Linked DNA regions of Bythopirellula goksoeyrii. The protein of the gene in region 2 interacts with the protein of the main gene of each other region in a pairwise test. Links are inferred from orthologs where the notes say so. Each region holds a gene or a part of one and is shown on either strand. Other genes may lie near its edges.

Evidence for each region.
Region 1: the proteins of ileS (region 2) and Pr1d_RS06870 interact in binary tests that used the Escherichia coli proteins (3 or more experiments, as listed by UniProt). The link is inferred for Bythopirellula goksoeyrii from one-to-one orthologs.

Annotation. Positions count from the first base shown.
Region 1 is NZ_CP042913.1:1,717,333-1,725,899, reverse strand. Bases 3,013-5,898 are described here. They hold Pr1d_RS06870 (D-ribose ABC transporter substrate-binding protein), read right to left. Parts: upstream 5,042-5,898; coding sequence 3,983-5,041; downstream 3,013-3,982. Other genes in these bases: Pr1d_RS06865 (autotransporter-associated beta strand repeat-containing protein), read right to left, coding at 5,323-5,898; Pr1d_RS06875 (DUF2291 family protein), read right to left, coding at 3,285-3,983; Pr1d_RS06880 (sugar ABC transporter ATP-binding protein), read right to left, coding at 3,013-3,288. In the rest of the region: Pr1d_RS06890 (DUF1559 family PulG-like putative transporter), read right to left, coding at 1-541; Pr1d_RS06885 (ABC transporter permease), read right to left, coding at 759-1,742; more of Pr1d_RS06880, read right to left, coding at 1,735-3,012; more of Pr1d_RS06865, read right to left, coding at 5,899-8,250; Pr1d_RS06860 (hypothetical protein), read right to left, coding at 8,453-8,567. UniProt on the Escherichia coli protein: Part of the ABC transporter complex RbsABC involved in ribose import. Binds ribose. Also serves as the primary chemoreceptor for chemotaxis.
Region 2 is NZ_CP042913.1:3,093,274-3,103,022, reverse strand. What follows is about bases 2,961-7,028. They hold ileS (isoleucine--tRNA ligase), read right to left. Parts: upstream 6,719-7,028; coding sequence 3,161-6,718; downstream 2,961-3,160. Other genes in these bases: Pr1d_RS12315 (hypothetical protein), read right to left, coding at 6,832-7,028; purN (phosphoribosylglycinamide formyltransferase), read right to left, coding at 2,961-3,164. Outside these bases: Pr1d_RS12345 (RluA family pseudouridine synthase), read left to right, coding at 1-591; large conductance mechanosensitive channel protein MscL, read left to right, coding at 668-1,084; Pr1d_RS12335 (PIG-L family deacetylase), read right to left, coding at 1,093-1,824; Pr1d_RS12330 (class II aldolase/adducin family protein), read right to left, coding at 1,811-2,515; more of purN, read right to left, coding at 2,523-2,960; more of Pr1d_RS12315, read right to left, coding at 7,029-7,104; Pr1d_RS12310 (metallophosphoesterase family protein), read left to right, coding at 7,386-8,678; Pr1d_RS12305 (AAA family ATPase), read left to right, coding at 8,736-9,749. UniProt on the Escherichia coli protein: Catalyzes the attachment of isoleucine to tRNA(Ile). As IleRS can inadvertently accommodate and process structurally similar amino acids such as valine, to avoid such errors it has two additional distinct tRNA(Ile)-dependent editing activities.

The DNA.
Region 1 (8,567 bases), 1.4 Mb from region 2 along the record:
CACGATTGATGTTCACTTTGTTACCACCATTGGCGGCATAGTCGCTTTTTGCAGCGTACTCAAGAGGTGAATAATTCCAAGTTATCCAATCCAAGGCAGGATAGAGCTCTGCAGAACGTCGGCTCGGGCAATTGAGAATAGGAATCACTGATTTGCCAACCTCGGTGAGAGCTGCTTTCAGGTCGTCCCCCTCCATCCCTAAGCCAAGCGAGGCGATTGATTGTTGTTCCAAAAAAGGGAGCGACTGATAGATCCAACTCCCTGGCTGCCTGGGACCGGTACCTACGTTTGGATCGCCGATCCACTTGGAACTCCAACCACCAGCCGGGAAAAATTGGTGCGTCGATTCATAGTGAAGCATGGCTGCACTGATTTGGTGCAGATTGTTCCTGCATTGTGTGATACGGGCCGACTCTCGGGCTGCTTGAATTGCAGGCAACAGAAGTGCAATCAAGACTCCAATGATGGCAATCACGACAAGCAGCTCTACCAATGTAAAGCCCTGCTTTCTATTTGATACCGTATGTCCTGAATTGGGCATGGTCTGACTGATTTTCAGGGTGCAATAGGCACAAGCAAAAGACTCGAACGAGGCTTCTATGATAGCAAATCACGATATCTGCCAGTAGCAAGTAGACGAGGGATTAGGGCGCTGGTCGAATTATTTGCATTCCAAAGACATTCCGTTGCAACGAGCCGGCAGTTGCCTGCTGTTTACGCTTGCAACTATCCCTTTGCTGAGCAATTAAAAATACTTGCTAATCGTCTTCTTGATTTCTCAGTCGATCAATTGCAACTGCCACGAGAATGACTACTCCCTTGACGACCTGTTGCCAAAACGGGGAAACATCCAACAGCACCAATCCGCTATTGAGGACACCAATAATCAGACAACCAATTACAGTTCCCCAGATAGAACCTCGTCCACCGGAAAGAGACGTACCACCAATGACCACGGCTGCGATGCTATCCAACTCGTATCCAATTCCCGCATTGGGCTGGGCTGAATCAAGACGTGAGGTCGCGATCAGACCGGCTATTGCCGACAAACCACCTGCAATCGTGTAGACCCACAACTTGATTCGATCGACGTTTAGACCTGAAAGACGCGCAGCTTGCTCGTTGCCTCCGACCGCATAGATGTAGCGACCGAAGCGAGTTTTGTTGGTTACGATAATGAACAGGAGCACTAACAACCCCGAGATCCAAACCGGAACCGGCGCCCCCAAGAAACTTGCTGTGCCAATGATAGCGAACGAGGAACCCAGACCGGTGATTGGAAAGCCTTTTGTCCATAACATGGTCAGACCACGGGCAATGCTGAGCATGCCGAGCGTTGCAACAAATGGCGGTATGCGAACCCGTGTGATCATCAGACCGTTGAACCACCCCAGCAGCATGCCAACTGCTATCCCAGCGAGTAGGGCACCAGCCAGGGTAAAATCCAACTGAATCCCCAACCAGGGAATCGGCATCGGAGACTTGATCAGTCCAGCGGTGACCGCTCCTGCCAGCGCGAGTATCGACCCCACCGACAAATCAATGCCACCGGCGATGATGATCATCGTCATACCTATCGACAGACAGACGTTTACCGAAATCTGCCGCATAATATTCCACCCGTTGGCGGCTGTCAGGAACCGATCTGAAAGCAAACTGATGGCGATAACCATCAGCATCAGCACCAGCAGCGATTGAAATCGGCTAACGAATTTCACAAGGGCCATTGACGACTTATGCATGCGCAGCTGCCTCGATCTGAAAACCGGGGACTGCGGCCTGCATTACAACTTCTTCGGTCGCCTGCTCTCGGTGGAATTCGGCCGTTTTGCGGCCTTCGCACATTACCATGATTCGATCCGAAATTCCCAACAGTTCGGGAAGTTCTGACGACACCACAACAATTGCCAAGCCTTGATGTTTTAGTTGATCGACAAGTGCGTAGATTTCCCGCTTGGCGTTGATATCGATTCCGCGTGTTGGTTCGTCGAGCAACAGCACACGGGGAGCCATGCTGAGTACTCTGCCCAACACAACTTTTTGCTGATTTCCGCCGCTCAAGACACTTACCTTCTGACGCACCGACGGCGTTTTGATCGACAGTTGCTCGACATAGTTTTCGGCAAGCCGTTGCTCTAGCCGTTGATTAAGGAATGCATACGATTCGATGAGTCCGATATTCGACAAGCTGAGGTTGTTCTCAACACTCATCCCCAAGACTAACCCTTGCCTTTTCCGATCCTCAGGCACAAGTCCGATGCCATGTCGCATCGCGGCTGCTGGTGAGCGGAGGTCGCAGCGTTGGCCATGAATGGAAACTGTTCCACTCGTTGTGTTCGGATGAAGTCCGTATATGGATTCCAAGAGTTCCGTACGTCCAGCCCCCATCAGGCCAAAAATCCCCAACACTTCACCAGCGGCGACAGAAAAAGACACACCATCGACCCGCAAGCGTTCTCCAATGCCGGACTGTTGGCTGATGGAATCGACCCTAAGGACTTCCTCGCCACTCTCCGCAGCGTGCTGAGTGTACATTTCGCTAAGATCACGACCTACCATCAGCCGGACAATCGTTTCCTGCTGTGCATCGCATGTCGTCACAGTGTCGACATACTTGCCGTCGCGCAGGACTGTGATCCGATCAGTGATTCGCAGCAGTTCGTCGAGCTTGTGCGAGACATAGACGATTGCGATTCCGTCCTTCCGTAGCGAGTCGATCAGTTTGAATAGCACCTCAACTTCAGAATCACTAATCGCAGAAGTCGGTTCGTCCATGAAAATAACGCGAGCCTCGGAGTTGAGTGCCTTGGCGATCTCGACGATCTGCTGTTGGCCAACTCGCAGTGCGTTTACCGATGAACGAGGGTCGATGGATGGGTCGAGTGGCGCAAGCAGTTTCTCGCAGCGCAGATATTGTGATTTGGCATCGATCAGTCCGGTGGCTGTGAGTATCTCGCGCCCGAGAAAAACGTTCTCTGCGACGGACAGATGGGGGATCAGATTCAGTTCTTGATAGACGATGCAGATGCGTTGCTGCAGTGCTTCGCTAGCATTGGCGAAACGCACCGGCTGGCCATCCAACTCAATCTTACCTTCGGAGGGTTGTTGCGCACCGGCGAGAATATGCATCAACGTCGTTTTGCCAGCCCCATTCTCTCCAATTAGTCCGTGGACTTCCTCGGCATGGATTTCAAAGTCCACATGGTCCAATGCCAGTACACCGGGGTACCTCTTGACGATACCACGGCCCGACAGCACCGGTACCGCACTCGGCGAAGCTGCGCTCATTCGATTTGCTCCGCTGGATTGAGTACCGTCAATTGAACAGGAATCAGTTTGAGTGGATCAAAATCCTTGTTGTTGCGGACTTCACCACACCCGACAAACTTTACGTGGGTGCCCACGACCAGAAAGTCGCGAACGGGACGTATCACTTGCGATTCACAACGCTCGTTCAACTCTGCCGACAGTCGGTTGAATTCCTGCGAGTTGGGAAACTCGCCCACATTGACCAGTCCGGTTGCATCACGAACCGCATTGCCCAGAAGAATACCGATTTCTAGCACGATAGGCTGCGATTGGCCCTCGATAATCACAAGGCATTCGTCCTGATCGACGCTCTCTATTCGACCGCGGCCTCGTAGAAAAAAGAACGTGGGCCCCCCCAATCCAACTTCTCGACCATACTCTTGTCGAGCGCGAGCAGGATCTGCCGCAGCCATAGCCAACACTTCGTCAACGGATGCTGCATTCCCGGCGGCCTCGGGAAGTCGATCGGTCCACAGTTTCTCAATATAGGTAGTGACGTCGGGCGACGACAACTTTTTCGGACTAGCTGTATCGAGGACTGATCGTGCCTTCGAATCCAAAGCAGAGGTGGGAGATGACCCTAGCTTGCTAATTCTGAACAGCGGAAAAAAATAGAGCAACACACATACTATCAACGTGCAAATTGCCAGCCGAGCAGGATTGAGCAGCTTCATCAATCTTTCTTTCCAAAGCCGGTGAATTGATCGATATTCTGCGCGCTGACAAGATCGACATTAACAGGAATCTTTTGTGGAAAGTCCCGTTTTCCATTGGCCAGGTATTCGTGGGCGAACTCCGCCGACTTCATTGCCATCAGTTTGGGATACTGCATTACAGTCGCTGTGATTTTCCCGTCAGCGATGGATTGAACAACATCCGTGGACCCGTCGTAGCCAAATATCTTGATTTCATCGCTTTTCCCTGCTCCAAGCAACGCCTGATACGCCCCCATCGCCATGGCATCGTTGCCACAGAAGACAGCCGAAATATCGTCATGCGACTGCAGCATGGACTCCATCACCTCCAATGCCTTGTTCCGATCAAAGTCGGCCGGTTGCTGGGCGACCATTTCCAGTCCTTCGTACCGATCCACCACACTGTGAAAACCTTTCGATCGATTCCAAGTGTTGTTGTCTCCGACCAGCCCCAATAGTTCAACGTAATTGCCTTCCTTTCCGACTTGTTCGACAAAGTACTTTCCCAACTCGACGCAGCCAGAATAGTTGTCGGACAACAACTGTGCAGTAGCGGCGTCGGTGGAATTTATTTCTCGGTCAATGCAGAACACGGGGATACCGGCATCCTTCGCACGTTTAACATTCGCTACAGAACCGTCCGCATCAGTCGGGTTGAAAAGGATTGCTCCGTACTCCGCAGCAATCACATTGTCGAAGTGGGCAGCCTCTTTTGAGGTGTCGTTTTGCGAGTCAAATAAAGTGACTTCGTAGCCGAGCTCGATTGCCCGATCGCGAGCCGTTTCGCCGAGCACGACAAACCACGGGTTGTTCAAAGTAGAGATCACCACGGCAATTTTTCGTTTCCCACCTATTGAATCACTTTGGTCAGTTCCGAGTTCACCTCCACCGCTCACGGTGTTGGCAGACTCCCCCTCTTGGATTCTGTCAGTTCCTGATTTAGCCCCAGAACAACCGGCAGCACTGGCGAACAGAACGCCGACAACCAAGAGGGTGGCGAACGATGACTTAAGATTAAAGCGATGTCGGGAGGCCATGGATCACCCCTTTTGGTTGTTTATAACTGCTGGCGTTGGACTGAGTGAATACTCTTCCTATTGCAAACTAGAAATCCGCCATGAATGTGAGGTAAGACACTTAATCCTAGTATTCCGTCAGTATCCTGCAAGCTGGGACAAGCGATTGAGCTTTGGATAATGCCGTACTCAATACTCCTCGGTTTGACACCGCAGGGGGAGTCTTTGTCGAACAGCGCAAAATCTGCCCGGGACTGATTCGCACCAGACCCGGGCTTTGCGCTCATGAATATGCAGACATTCTAGGATCGACGAACTTGTTTTCTCGTTCCAGCCAATCCCAGGCAGGCAATCGAAACCAGCAGCAGAGCACTCGGCTCTGGTACCGCTGCTAAGGCACCAACAAGTGGGAATGGAACATTGCCGACATTGAGAAAACCACTGCCAGAGAGAGCGGCCAAAACATTGTAGCCCATGCCACCGTCTGTGGCTCCGTAAATCCCATCGGATAGCGCAACTCCATCCAGGACGAGACTGTCGATCACATCAGCACCGGTGAAATCGAGATCAAGCATACCACTGCTGTTTAAATTGACCGTTGAAGTATCAGCCAAGTAGCCGTTGGTAATGCTCAAAATCCCCTCAGTCACTGTCGTGCTGCCAGTATATGTATTGGCACCTGAGAGAATCCACTTGCCGGCATCTACCTTATCGACGCTCACAACACCACCTAAACCGGAATCACTAATGACGGATGCCAGTGTATTGTCATTGGCATTTGTACCAGCCAGTGTCAACGTTCTTTCCACGGTTCCAAAAACTATGGTCGTATTCTCTTTCAGTATGAATGGAAAAGAGTTGTTGATTACGACGGAATGAGTTCCGACACTCGTAACCACCGTATCCACGGGGATGCAGTTGGCACCACTCGGTTCGCAAGGAGCTTGAGTGAAAGTACCCCCACCATCAGGATCGCTGACTGCCATGCCAACAACGATGTCACTGGTGTCGTCAATCTCGACTATCTCATCTGGCCGTCCGCTAAAATCATCAAGTGTGCCTAGCCTACTCTCTGCATCGTCGCGACCTAGCAGACCAGTATTAGAAAATACAACGGCACCAGTTCCTGATGAATCAATGGTCAAACCCTTCGTACCGATAGTAAATAGGCGATCGGTAGAGTCACCCGTTCCAACATACTTGAGTGTTGCTCCTTGAATGTACAGATTCGATGCATCGGATGATGAGGAGCCAATGCTACTTGCTACTCCTCCGTTGGTAAGTTTGTCGACCACAAGAGTAGGCGGGTCTCCACTGCCAGATCTCAAAACAATCGAAGTCGTACCCGAATAGGTGTTATCTCCAAGAAGCTCGACCGTCCCTTCGTTTCTCACTTCCAGGGCATTCGCACCTGATAGTTGAGCGTTTGGCAAAGTCAAAGTCCCAGAACCACCACCGAGTCCATAAGTTGAGTTCGCAGGTGTTATAATCCCTGTATAGGTGAGACCAGTCTCAGGGGCGGCCACAGTCATGTTGCCAGCATTCGATAGAGGGAAGCTCGTGAAATCCAGATTCGCAGAGGCATCGCTTGCAGCCAGCATCAAGCCACCGGTACTTGTCGGATCGATTTTTTGAAGGAATGTCGAATTCGTGGCAACTCCCGTGTCGACTCCTATCGCGCCGCCAGAAGACACTATCAATCCCCCTCCAACATTCAGAGAATCGTTATTTGCGTAGTGAAAATTACCCCTAGAAATCGTTGTGGGCCCCGAATGGTTATTGTCACCTAAGCCCACGTCAATGATCAACACGCCAGGCCCCGACTGGTTGATTCGCCGGTCTTGACCAGAAAAGAGGAAATCATCGCGGATAAGCCCAGTAATCCGCGTGGTGCCAGTTCCGAAGAAATCAAACTCTCGAAGTAGAGCTTCGTCGTCCTCCCAAATATTAAGCAGACCATCTAGGATCAGCTCGCCGGGAGCTTCAATATTGTTATTGAAACCTCGGTTGTTAGTTTGTGTTATTTCACCAGAAAGAGTAAGCGTCTTGTCGCCAGCAAAATTGAAGTTACTTTGCAGCGTGAACTTATTTGGAATGTTGCGATTGTCGTTATCCGAGATGAAGGTGCCTCCAGGACGCACATGAGCGGGAGTGAAAGGGGCCAGAGAACTCACGCCCAAGGCGTGATCGTGACCTAGGACTATTTCGGCACCACCGGTTCTAACGGTGCCTCCGAGGTCATTGTCACCGTAGATTTCTATCCGGCCATCTCCTCCGCCAAATGTAACGCTGCCAGTTTGAGCCGGATTGGCGTCTCGGACGATGCCATTGAGGATCAAGGTTGCGCCGTTTCCATCAGCCCTGCTAGCGGTAGCCCTTAGAGTGAGATCGGTCCCACCACTCATGGGCGTGGTATCAACATCCGTTACGACAATCTCACTGTTGATGGTAACTGTGCCCCTAAGCACGCTGATTCTGGAACTGCTGGTCAAATCTGGGGCACTATTAGTAATATTGGCGCCAACATCAATCACCAGGGGATTGATGGCATCGATTTCCAGTGGCTCATCTTCAAGATGAATCGGAGCCGTGATTCGATTCACCGAGCCAGCTACGCCTCCGCTCCTTAGAAACGCATCACCCTGTGTGAAAAAGCTATTGCCAAGACCATACTGTTCTTGCCAGATCATAAGATCAACACCATTGACGGAATCATCGTCGTTGGCATCCCCCTGATCATTAATGTTGTCCGGACCCGTGTTTTGGAAGAGATAGTTCCGTTGCCAGATCAAGAAATCGCTACCCGCCACCAATCCATCGTTGTCAAAGTCGGCATCCTTTTCGGTTAATAGACCTTCAGGTTCGAAGTAGTTCTTGAAATGCAGAATGCCGGCAGGTCCACCGCTGGATATTTCGCTAGTCACCACACCCGAAGTCCCTCCCATCGCTAGTCCAGCAACAGTAACGGCGCTAGTACCAATGCTGACGTTGAGATTGGCCCCCAACCCTACGGAGAGATCGGCTGTGGGATAGTCCATGTCGAGAGGATCCGTGTCATTCGGAAAATCAGGCAAATCCCAGTTGGCACCGCTCTGCCAAGTTTGCAAACCGGTACCACCAATCCACTGAAATTCTGTGAAGCTTGCTTCGTTCTGCGCAAAAACACTACTGTTAAAAACTAGAAAGACTAAAACACTGCCGAATAGAGTGCCAATCTGAATCCTACGCATATGATTCTCTCCAAGACTAAGATGAAAGGGGCAAGGCGGAACTAGAGATAGTTCTAACTAGTGACAAATTGTTTCCAGCTACGAAAAAGCACAAAAAAGGGAAATGACAAGAGTGCTTCCATTGTTAGGGAGCCTGAAAACGATGTCAAACTTTGTAAAGCTTTTAAACCCGTTTTTGCAGGAATTAGGATTTGAATTGCGTTTAGACTGCGCTCAGCAATGAACCGGTTCGGCCCTGGTGGCTCAATGCTGATGCCTTGCGATTTGGGACTCGTGCTTTGACCAATTGTGGTTCAAGCACGTGAGTTTGCGGGAGA
Region 2 (9,749 bases):
CTCGACCGCGATACAAGCGGAGTGATGATTGTCGCTAAAACTGACGATGTCCATCAAAATCTATCGGAGCAATTTCAGAACCGGACCGTAGAGAAAGAATATCTGGCCATCACCTCAGGCTGCCCCGATCGGGATCGAGATCTCATTGACCGAGCCGTCGCCGACCATCCTTCACAACGCGAGAAGATGGCACTGCTGCCCGACCACCCGACCAGTCGCACTGCGCAAACTTTTTACGAGGTCGAGGAGCGATTTCGCGGTTTTACTCTCATTCGGGCCTATCCGAAAACTGGTCGCACTCACCAAATTCGGTTGCATCTCAATTCAATTCGCTGTCCCGTACTGTGTGACAAGCTTTACGGCGGGCGGGCACGGCTAACTCTTGGAGAATTACGGAGTATCACTCGCTCCAAGGAGTTGAAACCTGATCAGGCTCCTGAAGAAGTCATTCTCAATCGTCAGGCCCTCCATGCCGAGGTACTCCGGATAGTACACCCCATCACCGGGGAACCAATGGAATTCCGCGCCGAGTTTCCTCCGGACCTCTCACGTGTCTTGCTGCTATTGCAGCAAACTAACTTGTCGCGATAGAACAGGCTATCACAAACACTACCGAACAATTCTCGGTAGGCCTCTTTTCGTTCCTCACCAAGCCGGAGAAAGTGTCATGGGATTAGTCAAGGAATTCAAAGAATTTGCCATGAAGGGCAATGTCGTCGACTTGGCAGTAGGCATTATCATTGGCGGGGCCTTTGGCAAGATTGTTAGCTCTTTGGTTGGTGATGTGATCATGCCTATGGTCAGTGCATTGACGGGGGGAACAAGTTTCACCGATAAATTCCTCTGGTTGGGCAAAGGGCCGAAGCCTGACACCTTAGCGGTAGCTAAGGAAATGGGGGGAGCCTATCTAGGTTGGGGATCCTTTCTACAAAACGTCCTAGATTTCGTAATCGTGGCAGCAGCTATCTTTGCCATGATCAAAGTGATGAACTCGCTGAAGAAAAAGGAAGAGGCCGCACCTTCAGTTACGCCAGAAGACGTTGTTCTCTTACGTGAGATTCGCGACTCTCTCGCAAAACGTTGAGCGTCCGTTCAATCAAAAAGCGTCTTCATCAAGTCGCGAGTTCCCAAGGTCCGAGGGCTCACCAGCAACTCACCTGCGAGGTAACCGGCCGCATGTCCCAATTGATTGGCAATTGCCTCGATGCGGGGGAAGATGTATTGCTTCTCCGGAGGAAATTGTGACTTGTAACACCGAACCGATGCGAGTTTCGCGGCGAGAGTGTCCCCGATATCGACAACTATTTGACCTTCTCCGGCAAGTGGGTTCGCCCGATGTGACTCGAGGGTGTAGTACAAATGAGAGGAGATCGTGTGCGGCGGGATATTGGTGAAATCGATGTCCCATTTGGTTAGCCTGGAGTAGAACACGGCCGCGTCGGTTATCTGCATCGCCTGCCAGTGATCGGGCGAAGCGAGCGGGGTCTTCTCTCCCAATCCCAACACCAGCTTGGGACGGTATTTGCGAAACTCGATAGCCAGTTTGACTCGCGCTTCATAGCTATCGAATAGCTTTCGATTCGGCAGATCCATTGTAACGCGATGTTGGACCCCCAAAGCCTCAGCGGCGGCCTGTGCTTCTGCGAGACGCTCCTCAGGGCCCGACGACGAGGGGGTAGGTTCACCATCGGTGAGATCGATGATCCCCACCTGGTAGCCCTGCCGTACGAGTTGGGCCACGGTGCCTCCACAGCCGATTTCTACATCGTCTGGGTGGGCGCCCACGGCGATTACGTCAAGTTGAGGGTATTCAGATTGAGTCATCAGTAATTTCGTCAGAGGCATAAGGTTTGGGAGGTGCCACGCCGCTCTGGACTCTCAGTTGAGAAAGTTCCGCCTGCTGGTCAGCCGTGAGGGACTGTGCGGGTCCCAACCTCTCAGCCAACAACACGATCCGGCAATAGGCATCCAGCACTTCCATCAGATTGTAGGCATCGATGAGGCTCCCGCCATAGGTGACCGCCCCATGGTTGGCCAACAGGCATACATTCGAGCGATGAACATAAGGCAACACCGTGCGGGCGAACGTGGCTGTCCCCGGCAGCTCATAGGGAGCGATAGGGACTTCGCCAAGGAAGAATTCTGCCTCGGCAAGTAACCCAAGCGGCACTCGTCGACCACAAACAGCGAAAGCTGTGGCGTGGGGCGGATGGCTGTGGACGACGCTCCTCACATCGGGTCGAGCCTTGAGGATCTCAAGATGCAAGAGGATCTCGCTAGAGCGGCGTTTCTGGCCCGCCAACTGCTCTCCATGGAGGTTCACCAAGCAAATGTCTGCTGGCTCCAGAAATCCCTTAGAATGCAACGTGGGAGTGCAAAGGACTTCGTTCTCGGTCAATCGAACTGTAATGTTGCCATCGATCCCCGCTACGAGTTGGCGTTGCCAGAGCCGTCGCCCAATGTCGCAAATCTGCTCCTTGATTTGTTCAGCGTCGAGTTGGTCGATTTCGGACATGCTCAACTCATTGCCGTTCACCGAAAGTCACGCGCCGACCTTCCAGTTGAATTCGTCCTGCTGCAAGCAGCTTAAGCACATGGGGATACGACTCCTTTTCTGCTTCAAACACTCGAGCGGCAAGAGAATCCGCAGTGTCGTCGTCGAACACCGGGACCGGTTGTTGCCAGATGATTGGTCCACGGTCGTATTCATTGTCGACGAAATGGACTGTGCAGCCAGTTACCTTTGCCCCGTAGTCTAACACCGCCTGATGGACATGATGACCATACATGCCATGCCCACAAAATGACGGGATTAGTGCTGGGTGGATATTCAACACGCGGCCAGCAAAATCGTCCGGCACGGGTGCAAGTTTTAAGAATCCGGCCATGGCGACGTAATCCACCTCGGCCTCACGGCAAGCGTCGAATATAGTGGATCCATATGCCTCATCTGTAGCGAACTGCTTTCGCTCAAAGACAGCCGATGGAATACCTGCAGCTTTAGCATGTTGCAGTCCCCCTGCCCTCTCGGTACTCGAAATCACAAGCCGCACGTCGATGGGTAGCGTTCCCTCGGCTGCCAAATCGAGCAAGTTCTTGAGAGTTCGGCCACCACCGGAAATCAGAACTGCGAGCTTGAGAGGTTTGCTAGTTTGCCGATTCACGATGACACTCGTAGGTAGAGTTCCACATCGGCATCGCCAATCTTAGTTGCTATGGGTTCTACATCTTCCAATGGTTCAAAGACAATGCGAACTGAAAGTGTTTCTTGTCTGATACGGTCAAGAAATGTTTCAATGGCTGACTGAAGATCTGCGGAATCTGTTACTATTCCAATTTCAATTCTATCCGTAAACTCACAACCTATTTCTTTTCTTCGATCTTGCACAAGGCGAATGAAATCTTTGATCCAGCCTTCTGCCAAGAGTTCCGGAGTGACTTCGGTGGCCAGCACTACGACCACTCCCTTGTCGTTTGCCGAGGTCCAGCCCGGTTTGGCCTGAATACGAAACTCGACTTCCTCTGCCGTCAGCGCGATTGGTTGGCCATTGATCTCGATATTGATCTGCCCATTGTCTTGGATGTTGGCCAACAGCTCGCTGCCGCTCTGCTTGGCGAGAACTCCCTTAACTTTCGGCATCAATTTGCCGAGCTTCGGGCCCAAGAGCTTGAAGTTTGGCACGACTTCGTGATCGACGTATTTCTCGGGTTCATCGCTGAATTCAACAGCTTTCACGTTGAGTTCCTCGGCGATCACCCCCGCGTGATCCTCGAGCCATGCTTGGTGAGAGGTATCCGCCAAGATAACTTCCACCTTAGAAAGCGGCTGACGGACCTTGAGCTCTGCCGCGCTGCGGGCCTGTCGACCCAGCGATGAAATCAGGCGAACCAAGTCCATCTGTTCGGAGAGCGACTGGTCAACTGCTGAGGCATCTCCAACGGGGAAGTCACACAAATGCACACTTTCGACGACTGATTGATCTTCCAGTGCCTCTTTGAATGGAAACACAGCAAGGTCCTGCCACAATCGCTCGGCCAAAAATGGCACGAACGGTGCAGTTAACTTTGTTGTCGTAAGCAAACATTCATAAAGAGTCCAATAGGCGTCGAGTTTGTCAGTCGACCGCTTTTCTTTCGCCCAGAAACGATCACGACTCCGCCGGACATACCAGTTGGACAAACCATCGATAAAAGATGTGATCGCCTGACAGGCTCCGAAATTATCAAAAGCGTCCATTCGCTCGACCACGATGGCGCAGGCCGCGTTGAGTTCACTGAGAATCCAACGATCGAGTTCGCTCCGCTCTGCAATCGGTCGATAGGATTCGGCGTTGGAAAGAGTTTCCGCGTCCAGTTGAACTGGTCGCTCCGGTGACCATGTAGCGGCTGATTCACCTAACTCTTTTGCCGGATCAAACTCGTCGATATTTCCGTAGATCGTGAAAAAGCTATATACGTTCCACAGCCTCAGCAGAAACTCGGGGATGCTGTCCTTGATCGAATCTTCGCTGTAGCGAATCGAGGTCCATGGTGGCTGATTGGCAAACAAGTACCACCGGAGGGCATCGGCACCATACTTGTCGAAGATTTCATTCGGCTCGCGGTAGTTCCGCTTGCTCTTGGACATTTTCTGGCCGTCTTCGCCGAGCATGAGGCCAAGGACGATGCAGTTTTTGAAGGGATGGGGATACGGGGGACTGGGCACTGGGGACTGGGGAGAATCGACAGACTCACCCTTACCAAACATTAACGTCGAAATCGCTAGCTGGCTGTAGAACCAGCCGCGGGTTTGGTCGAGGGCTTCGCTGATGAAATCGGCGGGGAATTGAGATTCAAATTGTTCTTTTGCGGGGCCTGAATCCTGGCCCCGATATCCCCACTGGGCGAACGGCATCGCGCCGCTATCGTACCAGCAGTCGATCACCTCGGTGACCCGCCGCATGCGAGCACCTTTAGCAAAGGGAGATTCATAGATCACTGCATCGATGTAGGGCTTGTGAATCCGTAGATCATCAGGAAGATCGGGATTCTTTTGTTTCGCTTCTTCCCATACCTCGAACCCAGTCGCTTGCGGCTTGGCCAGCAACTCTTCATAGCTCTCCACCGCCTCCATCTTTCCTGTCTCGTCACAAACCCAGATCGGCAGCGGAGTTCCCCAATACCGTTCGCGGCTCAAGGCCCAATCGACGTTCGATTCGAGAAACTTCCCAAATCGACCCTCTTTGATGTGTTCGGGGAGCCAATTGATCTTCGCATTATTGGCGAGCATCTGGTCCTTGTATTCGGTCGTACGAACGAACCAACTCTCACGGGGATACTGAATAAGCGGATCTTCCTCGGCCCGCCAACAAAAGGGGTAATCGTGGAGATATTGTTCTTGGTGGAAGAGCAAACCACGTGTCTTGAGATAGCGGATGATGTCCTTGTCGCAATCTTTGACCCAGCGATTTCGCACGATCTCAGGCGCGTCTTCCAAAAACTTGCCATCGGCTCCGACACAGTTTATGAGTTGTGGCCTACTACCTGGATGAAATCGCTCTCTCTCGTTCAAAAGCACATCATAATCTACTTCACCAAATGCTGGAGCTTGATGAACGATGCCTGTTCCACTGTCCGTAGTGACAAAATCTGCCCCAACTACTCGCCAACTAGTGTGTTCGATGTTCTCACCCTTTAAATTCGGGTGGACCAAGCGACCTTGGTAATAGCCAAATCTTTGATCTCTATCTCCATGTAAAGTCTTTACGCCAACCCATTTCTTTTCATAAAAGCAATCAAATGGCGGCTTATACCTTCGACCAATCAGGTCTTTTCCTGGGAACACATTGTCGCCAACAAACACGGGCCCCTGCCCTTTTTCAACTGGTCCCGATTTTTTCTGCTTTAAGTTGTACTTGTCGATGACTGTAGCGACACAATCGAGAGCAACTATTAGTTTTCGTTCGACATCTGAATCAGGATCTTCTATTTCGGTGTATTCGATGTCAGGATGCACCGCTGTAAATTGATTACTTGGCAACGTCCAGGGGGTGGTGGTCCACACCAACAGCGAAGTATCCGTTTCTTTGCCGTCATCATCCAACAGCGGAAACTTCACATAAACACTCGGATCCGCCACCTCCCGGTACCCCTGTCCCACTTCCCCCGCCGAGAGCGCCGTGCCACCCTGTGCCCACCACCAGACTATTTTGTGCCCGCGATAAAGTAGTCCACGATCAAAAAGCGTCTTGAGGCTCCACCAGACGCTTTCGACGTAGCTCTGGTGATAGGTGACATACGCCTCATCAAGATCGACCCAGAAGCCGAGCCGCTCGGTCAGACGACGCCACTCTTGCATGTAGCGCCAGACACTTTGCTGACATTTCTGGATAAAGGGTTCGATGCCAAAGGCCTCGATCTCTTCTTTGGAGTGGATACCCATCTCCTTGCAGACTTCCACTTCGACCGGCAAGCCATGCGTGTCCCAACCCGCCTTGCGGTCGCAGCGATAGCCACGCATCGTCTTGTAGCGGGGAAACAGATCCTTGATGGCCCGAGTCAAGCAATGCCCGGGGTGCGGCATGCCGTTGGCTGTGGGCGGGCCTTCATAGAATACAAATGGTGGCGCACCCTCGCGGGCAGCGAGCGACTTGTGGTAGATGTCGTTCTCGCGCCAGAATTCTCCAACAGCCAACTCGCGAGCGGGAAAACTTTCATTCTTATCGATTGTGGGAAACATGGAACCCGATTGTCGTTCGTCAAGAGGCAAATGTATTCACAGCAAGAACCAAATGACCAATGACCAATCAATACGCTGGTCATTGGTCATTGAGAATTGGTCATTCACTTGTTTCAGTCATCATCGAAATCGGGGTCATCATTGAACGGAGCATCGCCGTCGTCATCGTCACTATCATCTTGACCAAAAGTATCTGGGAACTCGTTGTCCTCGGTCAGATCGTCTTCCCAGTCCTCTTCAAAGTCGTCATCAAAGTCATCGTCGAAATCGTCGTCGTCGAAATCGTCGAAAGGATCATCCATCTCTGCTAGGATATCCGTCGTCCTTCCTGCCAATTCCCATGATTCTTCGAAAATGGGCTCCGCCTGCTCGGGCAAAGCTAGCACTCCGCACTCCATCCGCTCACCTATCTCTAGAAATAAGTATCAAACTAGTTACAACCCAACGTAGGATGTACTCAGACAACATACCAATTGCTGGGCAGAATTCGACCTAAAACGTTTACTGCCAAGCAATTATTGTAGGCGCGGATTCTGACTCAAGACAGCAGGTCTTGTCAAGTTCGCACCATGAGGTGGAAATTCTCCACTTCCCTCGGCCTCTTCCAAGCTGAAGTTGGAGAAAAACGAGGTTCGGAGTAAACTCGGCGTCTGAAACCATGAAATCCATGACAACACAGCCTGCCGTAGGCGTTGTCTGCAAGTCGGTCGGCAAGGAGGCTCCGATGTCGTTTCCCCCGCTACGCTTCGTTCACGCCAGTGATTTTCACTTGGAACGCCCCTTGGGAGGGGTCGCAGAAGTTCCGCCAGACAAACGAGAATTATTCCTCGAAGCCCCGTTTTTGGCCGCCAGCCAGGTTTTTGAGACCGTTCTCGCCGAAGGGGCCGATGCCCTGCTGCTTTCCGGTGATTTGCTCGATCCCGAGTTGGCCGGTCCCCGGGCGGTGGTTTTCCTCCGAGATCATTTCCAGCGTCTTGCAGATCATAACATCCCCGTCTACTGGGCTTGTGGAGAAGTAGATGCCGGGGATACCTGGCCAGCCTCTGCAACGCTCCCCGAGAATGTCCATATTTTCCCCGTTGGCCACGTGGCTGATTTCGAACTACTTCGAGATGGTAAGCCAGTGGCGCGAATCCAGGGCATTAGCCGTACCCAAGGGGTCACTCCCGACGACAGCGGGTTCTTCTGCGATGCGACAGGGCTATTTACCGTCGGGGTCGCTCATGGGACCGCTGCCTCCCCCGGAACCGAGGGAGACCGAGTCGACTACATGGCCCTGGGTGGCCAGCATCATCGGCAAACGGTGGATCAATCTCCCGGAATCGCTCATTACTGCGGTTCGCCCCAAGGCCGCGATCCCAGTGAACCGGGGCCGCATGGTTGCACTCTCGTCTTGGTGGATGACGCGGGACATATAAAAACGAATTTTGTCGCCACGGATGCGATCCGCTGGATTACTGAAGTCGTGGATATTACGGCCGGTACCGACGAAGATGCTCTCATGTCGCAAATTGAGGATCGAATTGGCAAGCTGAAAACCAAGCACCATGGCAGCGAATTGCTCATTACTTGGCAGATTACTGGATGCGGCAGCGTCGTCAATCACATTCATGCGGGCGGCATAAGCGACAAAATGGTCGAAGTGCTGCGAAACCGCTATGCTGCCCATTCGCCGGGAATTTGGACCGTGGGCATCGAATGTAACGCCCCATTGGACGTACCTCAGGAATGGGTCGATGAAGAAACGATTATGGGGGATTTGCTGCGAGATTTTCGCAAGCTGGAAGAGGATCCTGACATATCACTTGATCTGGATGAATTCCTCCCAGCGGAATACCGCGAAGCCTCGTTGGCCGAAATAGCCAAAGTCGAACCCGAAGATCGCGCTGAACTACTCTGGGCAGCCTCCAAGCTGGGCGTCGATCTCATGGATGGCGAAGAGATACTAATCGGCGCATAACCGCGACTCTGCGAGTCGCAGGGAATCGAACTCACATAAAGAATTGAGCTAAGTAACATGAGAATCACGGAAGTTCACATCGATGGTTTCGGCGTGTGGCACGATCTCCAACTTGGCGGGATCTCTCCAAGCTTGACAGCCTTTTACGGTGCTAACGAAGCCGGCAAGACCACGCTGATGCAGTTTTTGCGCTCGGTGTTGTATGGAGTCTCCGCGACTCGGCGGAGTCGCTACCTCCCGCCGGTCAACGGAGGTCGACCTGGCGGCACTCTGCAACTCTCCGACAACCAGCAGGCTCTGACCGTCGCTCGTTATGCGGACCGAGACGTTGATGACCTGGGCCTTGTGACCATTATCGACGAGGAAGGCCACTCCACGGGAGATCGTCTGTTGCGCGATGCACTCGCGGGCATCGACGAAGTCACCTACGAAAACATCTTCGCATTGGGACTCGGCGAAATCCAACGGCTTGGCTCACTCACAGATACCCAGGCTGCGGAATGGCTCTATCGGCTCACTTCGGGACTTGACCGGGTAAGTCTCTACGACGTGATTCAAGGATTGCGCAAGACTCGTCAGAACCTTCTTTCCAGTGGGAAACAGAATTCCCTCATCACAGATCTACTCACTCAACGCGAAGTACTTCGTGGTGAGATCAGCCAACTTGCCCAGCAAAACCGGCGTTGGTCGCAGCTTGCCGTGCGGATCGAGGAACTTGACGCTGAAATTGTCGACCAGGAAACTGAAGTCACCGCTGCAGAGCATCAAGCGCGCACGGTAGAAATTGCCGTGGGTCTGAAAGAGAATTGGCGGCGGCGTGCAAAACTCACTTCGCAAATCAATCAATTCAGCGGCGCGATTCAGCTTCCTGAGGATGCGGCTTCGCGACTCGACTCGCTTAACGGAAAAATTGAGGAGCACCAACGAGAGGCTGACATTCTCGAAGGTCAGCGGCGCCAGTTGAAGGAAGAGACTGAACGGCTGGGAATCAATGAGCTTCTGGTAAAGCATGCCAGTCGAATTGAAGCGCTCGCCGAACAGCGAGACTGGCTCATATCGCTTGACCGCCAG